Regions from separate parts of the Mesorhizobium sp. WSM4976 genome, predicted to be linked through region 4. Evidence: riboswitches for the same ligand, from Rfam matches in the RefSeq annotation. Region 4 holds a riboswitch; each other region holds the start of a gene.
The links. Region 4 has a riboswitch for cobalamin ahead of P9272_RS12690 (aromatic ring-hydroxylating dioxygenase subunit alpha). Riboswitches for the same ligand answer to the same signal wherever they lie in the genome.

Region 1 (2,192 bases), on a different contig from region 4:
CGAGCGAGGCGACGCGGAACTGCCATAGCACCGTCGCGGAGAAGTCCTCCGGCACTTCGTTGATGTCAGGAAGAGCTGCCTTCACCAGCGCGAACACCACCAGGAAGGCGAGCGCCGCGACGATCGAGGCATTCCAGGCGCCCAGCCGGTTCCACAGCCGCTGCGCAAGGCCAACCGCTGCCACCATCGCCACGATCGAAACCACGATCATGATGAAGAACAACTCGGTCCGGTAGGCGATCGTTTCGGCGTTGCCGACCGCGGGCGGGTTGGCCGGGTATTTGAGGCTCGGAACCACGATCACGGCAAGGAAGCCGAGCAGCGCGATGAGCGCCGAAGTGCCGCGCGGCCCAAGCGAGCCCAGCCGACCATAGGCATAGGCAAAGACCAGCGAGAACAGCCCGCCGAGCGCCGCGCCATAGACCAGCACGCCGGTTGCCAGGCCGATGCCTGCCTGCGTGGCGCGGCTGACCATCTCGGGCTCCGGCGCGCCGCCGGCCGCCTGGGCCTGCTGTTCCTCGAAGGCGATCGCCTTGTCAACCTGCGGCTCGCCGTAGACACGCGCGAAGGCGAACGCCAGAATCCCCGCCACAAGCCCGACAAGCATGCCGCGCAGCAAAAGTTTTCCGACCATGTCACTAACCCTTTATGGAAAGCGGGTTCAGCGAGGCTGAAACCGCCTAGTGGCAGGGGAAGCCGAGCAGGTGGCGGCCGTCATGCACGAATTCGTGCACCGCCGTGCCACGGATCAGCGAGGTCGCGCCTTCTTCCGCGCCGACGAAATAGATCATCAGCATTAGCATCAGGCCGGCGAAGATGGCCCAGGGCAGAAGCTCGCGGACGGGAATCGCAACCGGGCCGTAGGTCGGGGCGAAGGTGGTGTCGGACATTTGACCTCCTGTGGGATGCTGCGTCCCGTTGATCCAACTGTGCTGCGGGATAAGGCCTGACTTTCGGCTGGTGCCGATCACAGTGGCGCGACCGTGCCGGACTCGCACCGGCTTCCAATCCCGTATAGCGCTAAAACACTTGTCAGCACTTCGTTCGCCTGTCAACGACATGTAATGGCCAACGCGGCTTCGCGCGGCCGAAATTTCACTGGACCACGGAGTTTTGGGATGTTCGCCCGCCTGACGATGATCGCAAGCGGCGCGACGCCCGGCATGCGCAAGGGCCGTTTTCCGAAGGACGAGGCGCCGGAGCCGAGCGCGTTCGACCGCGCCGGCGCGCTCGCTTCGTCGCTGCGCCGGGCCGACCGCGTCTGGGCAAGTCCGGCGCTTGCCGCGCGCAGGACGGCCGAGGCCCTTGGCCTGGAAGCGACGGTCGAGCCGCTGCTTGCCGAACAGGATTTCGCGCGTTGGGCCGGCCGAAGCTTCGAGGAGGTGCGGGCCGAGGACCCGGAAGGCATGGCAGCCTGGCTCGCCGATCCGGACGCCGCGCCCCATGACGGCGAATCGCTTGCCGCCGTCGCCCGGCGGGTTGCTGCGCTGATGGAGCGCCCGGCCGGCGAGAGCGGCCACACCATCGCGCTCACCCATGCCGTGCCGATCCGCGCCGCCATCGTGCATGTGCTGGGCGCGCCGCTCTCCTCGGTCTGGAAGATCGACATCGAGCCGCTGTCGCTCACCGAGTTCCGCAGCGACGGCCGCCGCTGGGTGCTGCATGCGAGCGGGGTGATCGCCGGCGGCTAGACGGTCGGGCGCGGGTCGATCCCGCGCGGATCCCCTCAAGCTTCGACAACCGTCAGCACCTGTATCAAGGCTCGTCGTTTCAGCGATCGCTAACGGAACGGAAACGCATCGCTGCTATCGTGCTGCCCCGTGGCGAGGAAACCCTTGCCCTAGGAGCCCGCCGGATATGGCCAATTATCCCGAGACCGAGCGCCGTCTTCATGTGCGCGAATTCGTGCTCAAGGAAGCCACGATCATTGCCGGGGCCGTAAAAGTCGGCTGCTCGGTCCGCAATCAGCACGAGCAGGGCGCGGAACTGCGCGTCCCCGCCGATACGGACATACCGGAACGCTTCCTGCTCGAGGTTCCAGCCGACGATATAACCTATCGCGCCTTGGTGCGATGGCGTCGCAACGACCGCATCGGCGTGGCGCTCTACAGCAACGCGCCGAGGGACTGATGGGCCGTCCTCAGCAGTTCGTGACTTGATCCTGCCCGGGCGGCATGCAACCCGGCACATGG
Region 2 (2,192 bases), on a different contig from region 4:
TCCTCATTGCCTTCCACTGCCATACCCTATCCCTTCATCAGCCGCCCGACATGAGCGGCGACAGAAAATGCCAGTCCCTGCAGATCGTAGCCGCCTTCCAGCAGGCTGACGAGCCTGTTGCCGCTGTGGCGGCCAGCGCGTTCCATCAACTGGCCGGTCGCCCAGTCGAAATCATCCTCGATCAGGTTGATCTGCGCCAGCGGATCGCGGTGGTGCGCGTCGAAGCCGGCGGAAATGATGATCAGGTCAGGCGCGAAAGCGTCGATGGACGGTAGCACGCGCGACAGGAACGCGTCGCGGAACAGGTCGCTGCCGGTCTGCGGCGCGAGCGGCGCGTTGACAATGTTGCCGGCGCCGGTCTCGCTCTTCGCGCCTGTGCCCGGGTAGAGCGGCATCTGATGCGTCGAGCAATAGAGCACCGACGGATCGTCCCAAAAAATGTCCTGCGTGCCGTTGCCGTGGTGGACATCCCAATCGACGATGGCGACGCGCTCGGCCTGATGCTTCTTCTGCGCATAGCGGGCCGCGATCGCCGCGGTGTTGAACAGGCAAAAGCCCATCGCCGTCGTCTTTTCAGCGTGGTGGCCGGGGGGACGGGCGGCGACGAAGACATTTGAGGCGCGGCCCTCGAAAACGTCGTCGACCGCCGCATTGGCCGCGCCGATCGCCGTCACCGCGGCCTGCCAGCTTTTCGGGCTGGCGCTGGTATCGGCATCGATCGAGACGATGCCGCTCTCAGGTATCGCCGCGCGCACGCTCTCGACGAAGTCCTCGGGGTGCGCATAAAGGATGGTCTTCTCGTCGCCTTCCGGCGCCTTGACGCGGTCGAGCGCCGAGAACGCCTCGTCGTCCAGCACGCGCTCGATGGCGCGCAGGCGATCGGGCCGCTCGGGGTGGCCGGGCGGCGTGAGATGTTCCAGGAAGATCGGGTGCGTGTAGAGACGGGTGGCCATGGCGCCTAATCTAGGCACCCGCGGCCGTAATGACCATGTTTGAAAAGCCGAATGGCTGGGGAAATTGCGGCAGCCCATGTCGTTCGCGCCATTGGCGGGTGCCGAACTTCGCGATAAGGTCATCCTGCTGCCTGGTGCCCGCGACGCGGGAGAATCGGGAACACGGTTGAACTCCGTGGCGTGCCCAACGCTGTGAGGGGGACCGCGCCGGCAAACGCCACTGTCCTCGACGGGAAGGCGCCGGAGCGGGACGATCCCGAGCCAGAAGACCGGCCCGGCAGACATGGTTTTCCGCTTGGTCAGGCGGGGGACTGCTTGTCGCAAGGGGAAAAGCGATGACGGCAGCAGCGATCGCCGCGTGCGGCGATGACTTTGACCAATTGGCGCGCGACGCGGTTTATCGGGCAATGTTCACCAGGCGTGACGTGCGCAGCCATTTTGTCCCTGATGATCTCGACGATTGCGTGCTGGCGCGGCTTCTCACCGCCGCGCACCATGCGCCGTCGGTCGGCTACATGCAGCCGTGGAACTTCATCGTCATCCGTGATGCCGAGCGGCGCAGACTGGTGCGCGACCTGTTCCTCGCCGCGCGCGAGCAAGAGGTGCCGGCGATCGAGGCGGAGCGGCAGGCGCTCTACCGCAAGCTCAAGCTCGAAGGCATTTGCGAAAGCGCGCTGAACCTGTGCATCACCTGCGACCGGCAGCGCTCGAAGGACTCCCCGCTCGGGCGCTGGCATAATCCGGAGATGGATCTCTACAGCACCGTCTGTGCGGTGCAGAATTTCTGGCTGGCGGCGCGGGCCGAGGGTGTCGGCGTCGGCTGGGTGAGTATCATCGAGACCGAGGCGCTCAAGCGGCTTTTGTCGATCCCCGAGCATGTCACGCCGATCGCCTATCTCTGCGTCGGCCGCGTCTCGGAATTCGCGCCGAAGCCGGACCTCGAAGCGCATGGCTGGGGCAAGCGCCTGCCGCTGCCCGAACTGGTGATGAGCGAGACGTTTCGCGGCGCCGGCGAGGCGCCGCTCAAGTCGGCGATCGCAACGCTAGGTCGCCAGCAGTGATCAAGCGGCCCGGGGCGTATCCCAGCGCGAGCCGCCGAAGGAGCCCAGCGCCTTGTCGCGCAGCTCCCTGAATTTGGACGAGGCCTCGGCCAGCCGGTTGTCCCATTCTGGATTGGGCACCTGGCCTTCGATGGTTTCGAAATAGACCTGCATCAGCGAGGCGATGGCGAAGGGCTCG
Region 3 (2,192 bases), on a different contig from region 4:
CGCGGGCCGATCGCCGCCTCCGATATCGAGGGCCACAAGGGCAATGGCGGCTGGTGGGGCTGGAGCGAGGCCAAGCATGCCTTCGAATGGCTGTTCTGGGCCGGACGCATCACCACGGCCTACCGACGCGGCTTCGAGCGCTATTACGACCTGCCCGAGCGCGTTTTGCCGCAGGCGGTGCTCGACCTGCCCGTGCCCTCGGTTGAGGACGCGCATCGCGAATTGCTGCGCATCTCGGCCCGCGCCCATGGCATCGCCACCTATGGCGACCTGCGCGACTATTTTCGTCTGGCGCCCGGCGATACCAAGGACCGCATCGAGGAGTTGGTCGAAGCCGGCGAATTGCTGCCGGTCAAGGTCGAAGGCTGGGACAAGCCCGCCTATCTCCACAAGGACGCGCGTATCCCACGCCGCATAGAAGCCCGCGCGCTGCTGGCGCCCTTCGATCCGGTCGTCTTCGAGCGCACCCGGACGGAAAAGTTGTTCGGTTTCCGCTACCGTATCGAGATCTACACGCCCGCCGAAAAGCGCCAGTATGGCTACTATGTGCTGCCCTTCCTGCTCGGTGACCGCATCGTTGCCCGCGTCGACCTGAGGGCCGATCGCCCGGCCAGTGTGCTGCGCGTCCATGCCGCCTATGCAGAGGCCGGCGCCCCAGCCGAAACGGCCGCTCAACTCTTCGACGAACTGAAGCAGATGCAGGCGTGGCTTGGCCTGGAAGCGATCGAGGTGGCGCTAGCGGGCGACCTCGGTCCGGCGCTGGCCGACATCAAGGTGTCGTAGCCGCGCGTTGACAGGCGCCTAGCCGAGAGCCTAAACCCTGACCCGGACGGTCTTCTCCCGGCAAAGGGAGGAGCCAAGAGGGAATGCGGTGCGGGCCAAAACCCAAATCCGCGGCTGTCCCCGCAACTGTAAGCGACGAGCCTCGGCCGAAAACCACTGGGATGTTCCCGGGAAGGCGGCACCTGAGGCGAAGACCCGCGAGCCAGGAGACCTGCCGTCTGAGACTCTAAGTATCCGAATGCCCGGCGGGTTTTCCGGGCAAGGAGCCAGGTTTTGGATCGCAACGGCAGTTTCCCGGCAAACATCGCGGACATTTCGTCCGAGCCCGGCACTTTGGCTGGCGTCACCGTCATCGTCTGCTCGTCCTGCCGCGACGAAACCGGCTCGGACGCCCATCCGCGCGCTGGCGTCTTGCTGGCCGAGGACACGCGCCGCGCCGCATCGGGCGAGAAGATCCGCATCCGTACCGTCGAATGCCTCGGCAATTGCAAGCGCCGCCTGAGCGCGGCACTTCTGCGCGACGGCTGCTGGAGCTACGTCTTCGGGGACCTCGACACGACCAGCGGCGCCGATCTCGTCGCCGGCGCAAAGCTCTTCGCCACCTCGACCGACGGCCTGATCCCCTGGCGCGGCCGGCCCGATTCCCTTAAGCGCGGCCTGGTTGCCCGCATCCCTCCCCTCGATATGCTGAAGGACTGACCATGAACGCTTCCGTTTCCCGCGTGCCCTGCACCGTCGTCACCGGCTTCCTCGGCGCCGGCAAGACGACGCTGATCCGCAACCTCATTGAAAACGCCAAGGGCAAGCGGCTGGCGATCATCGTCAATGAGTTCGGCGATGTCGGCATCGACGGCGAGATCCTGAAGGGTTGCGGCGTCGATACCTGTCCGGAGGAAAACATCGTCGAGCTCGCCAATGGCTGCATCTGCTGCACCGTGGCCGATGACTTCGTGCCGGCGCTTGACCAGATTTTATCACGCACCCCGAAGGTCGACCACATCCTGATCGAGACCTCCGGCCTCGCTTTGCCGAAGCCGCTGGTGCAGGCCTTCCAGTGGCCGACGGTCAAGAGCCGCGTCACTGTCGACGGCGTCGTCGCCGTGGTCGACGGCCCGGCCCTGGCCGAAGGCCGGGTCGCCTCCGACATGGACGCGCTGCAGGCGCAGCGCGCGGCTGACGATTCCCTCGACCATGACGATCCGGTCGAAGAAGTGTTCGAGGACCAGATCGCCTGCGCGGACCTGATCATCCTGTCGAAGAGCGACCTGATGGATGCGGCAGGCTCGGCTCGCGCCAACGCCGTCATCGGCGAGCACGTCGCGCGCGCCGTCAAGGTCGTGCCGACCGCGCAGGGCAAGGTCGACCCCTCGGTGCTGCTTGGCCTTGGCCTTGCCGTCGAAGACGACATC
Region 4 (2,192 bases):
CCGGCGGATTGGCAGCCTGCGAACCATAATTGTCGCTACCGGCAAAGGCGCTGCCGGAAATCGCCAGAAGGGCCGCGGCAGTGAGAACAATCTTTTTCATTTTTGCTACTCCAGTATCTTTATTCAGTCCGTCTAGCGGCGTGTCTTGGGGATGAAATCGCGTCGTTCGGACAGCGCTCATCTGGGTGAGCCAACTGCCGAATTCCAATCACGAAGTTTTTTCGTCTGGACCATGAACCCGCCTCTTGAAGTTTTCATAAGCATGCCTATGATCGAATTTTTATGCTATAAAATCAGTAAGTTATTTGAGTTCGACAGTTGGCTCACCAAGTGTGTCCGAGCACCGACGTTCACAACGTTCTGCACGCACCGTCAACAGAAACGAACCGTTCGGTTCGATTTTAGAATCTGCTAATAGTCACTTTTTGATACTATTAACCATCAAAGCCCTCCCGAACCTCGCCCCGGAAGCCGGAGGGCAAGGCGAAAGGGACGGGAATCGGCACCGTGAACACGGCGCCTATTGTCGCGCCGCATGGATGGGATGTCGTTTTCATGCCGACGGAAAACCGGCTGTCGTGGTTAGATCAGGCCATCTCAGGTGCCGCCTCGCCGCGACGAGGCGGAGAATTGGGAAGCCGGTCGAAATCCGGCGCTGCCCCCGCAACGGTGGTGGAGTGAAGTCGCAACGGGAGACCACTGGGCCAGGGGCCTGGGAAGGTGTTGCGACCGCCCGCGAGGGCAGCTCCAAAGCCCGGAAACCAGCCAGAGGCATTTTGAACCCGACTGATCGCGGTGGGCGGTCAAGAGGCGGACGGCGCGTGCCCGGCCCTGCCGGTGGCGATCGTTCTTCTCCATCACCACCAGTTCAGCCCTTGATGCGAGGACAGGACATGGATGCGCGTAACGAGATGCTGAGGCTCCTGCAGAGCCGCAAGCCGGGCTACTCGCTTGAGCAGCCCTTCTACACCGATCCCGACTATTTCAAGCTCGACATGGAGCTGATCTGGTATCGCGACTGGTTGTTCATCGGCCATGATTGCGAGCTGCCGAAACCAGGCAGCTACATCACCGTTCAGATCGGCGACTATCCGGTGGTGCTGGTCCGCGACCAGAAGGGAAGGATCAACGCTTTCCATAACTCGTGCCGGCATCGCGGCAGCCGCGTGTGCAACACCGACAGGGGGACTGCCGCCAAGCTGGTCTGTCCCTACCATCAGTGGACTTACGAACTCGACGGGCGGCTGCTGTTTGCCCGCCAAATGGCGGAAGGTTTCGACAAAAGCCAGTTCGGCCTGAGGCCCGTGGCCTGCGAGAGCGTCGGCGGCTACATTTTCATTTGTTTGGCAAAGGATCCGGCCGACTTCGCGCCGATGCGCGCCATGATCGAACCCTATCTCCTGCCGCACCGGTTGAGCGAGGCGAAGGTCGCATTCGAATCGACGATCATCGAAAAGGGCAACTGGAAGCTCGTCTGGGAAAACAACCGCGAGTGCTATCATTGCGCCGGCAACCATCCGGAACTGTGCAAGACTTTCCCGGAAGCGCCGACTGTGACAGGTGTGCAGGGCGCCGACAGCGACCCGGAAATCCTTGCGCACTGGGCGAAATGCGAGGCGGCGGGTCTGCCGAGCCGGTTTCGGATCGATCCGGCCGGGCAATATCGCGCCACGCGCGCACCGCTGCTGCGCGACGCCGTTAGCTACACGATGAACGGCAAGCGCGCCGTGGCGAAAAACCTGTCCGCCGGCGTCGCCGCCGATCGCATCGGGACGTTGATGCATTACCATTATCCGACCACGTGGAATCACATCCTCATCGACCATGCCGTCACCTTCCGTGTGCTGCCGATCAGCGCCACCGAGACCGCGGTGACGACGAAATGGCTGGTCCACAAGGACGCGGCGGAAGGCGTCGACTACGATCTGACAGAACTCACCCATGTCTGGACCGAGACCAACGATCAGGACCGCCGAATCGTGGAGGAAAACGCGCTCGGCATCCTGTCTCCGGCGTACGAGCCCGGTCCCTATTCCGCGCTGCATGAGGGTGGCGTCATCCAGTTCGTCGAGTGGTACGCCTCCTTCATCGGCCCGCGCCTCGCCGAAGACGGTCGCCCGGCGCTGCGCAGCGTCGCCTGAGGGCTGAGGAGATGAACGCGATGACGGATCTCGGCCTCTATCGCCATCTCG

Region 1: linked by a shared signal. The riboswitch ahead of P9272_RS26970 (CbtB domain-containing protein) and the one ahead of P9272_RS12690 (aromatic ring-hydroxylating dioxygenase subunit alpha) in region 4 are both predicted to bind cobalamin.
Region 2: linked by a shared signal. The riboswitch ahead of bluB (5,6-dimethylbenzimidazole synthase) and the one ahead of P9272_RS12690 (aromatic ring-hydroxylating dioxygenase subunit alpha) in region 4 are both predicted to bind cobalamin.
Region 3: linked by a shared signal. The riboswitch ahead of P9272_RS10250 (DUF1636 family protein) and the one ahead of P9272_RS12690 (aromatic ring-hydroxylating dioxygenase subunit alpha) in region 4 are both predicted to bind cobalamin.

Annotation. Positions count from the first base shown of each region.
Region 1 covers NZ_JARTVT010000025.1:82,229-84,420, forward strand. Annotated here, with positions in the region: gene P9272_RS26965 (CbtA family protein) at 1-634, opposite strand, end outside; gene P9272_RS26970 (CbtB domain-containing protein) at 681-890, opposite strand; adenosylcobalamin (AdoCbl) riboswitch at 889-1,033, opposite strand; gene P9272_RS26975 (histidine phosphatase family protein) at 1,119-1,691, shown strand; gene P9272_RS26980 (PilZ domain-containing protein) at 1,858-2,130, shown strand.
Region 2 covers NZ_JARTVT010000006.1:122,379-124,570, reverse strand. Annotated here, with positions in the region: gene P9272_RS09405 (exodeoxyribonuclease VII small subunit) at 1-23, opposite strand, end outside; gene P9272_RS09400 (histone deacetylase family protein) at 27-953, opposite strand; cobalamin riboswitch at 1,069-1,246, shown strand; gene bluB (5,6-dimethylbenzimidazole synthase) at 1,289-2,014, shown strand; gene P9272_RS09390 (hypothetical protein) at 2,015-2,192, opposite strand, start outside.
Region 3 covers NZ_JARTVT010000007.1:21,967-24,158, forward strand. Annotated here, with positions in the region: gene P9272_RS10245 (winged helix-turn-helix domain-containing protein) at 1-783, shown strand, start outside; cobalamin riboswitch at 814-1,017, shown strand; gene P9272_RS10250 (DUF1636 family protein) at 1,057-1,482, shown strand; gene cobW (cobalamin biosynthesis protein CobW) at 1,485-2,192, shown strand, end outside.
Region 4 covers NZ_JARTVT010000009.1:45,738-47,929, forward strand. Annotated here, with positions in the region: gene P9272_RS12685 (DUF680 domain-containing protein) at 1-100, opposite strand, end outside; cobalamin riboswitch at 583-785, shown strand; gene P9272_RS12690 (aromatic ring-hydroxylating dioxygenase subunit alpha) at 894-2,141, shown strand; gene P9272_RS12695 (hybrid-cluster NAD(P)-dependent oxidoreductase) at 2,162-2,192, shown strand, end outside.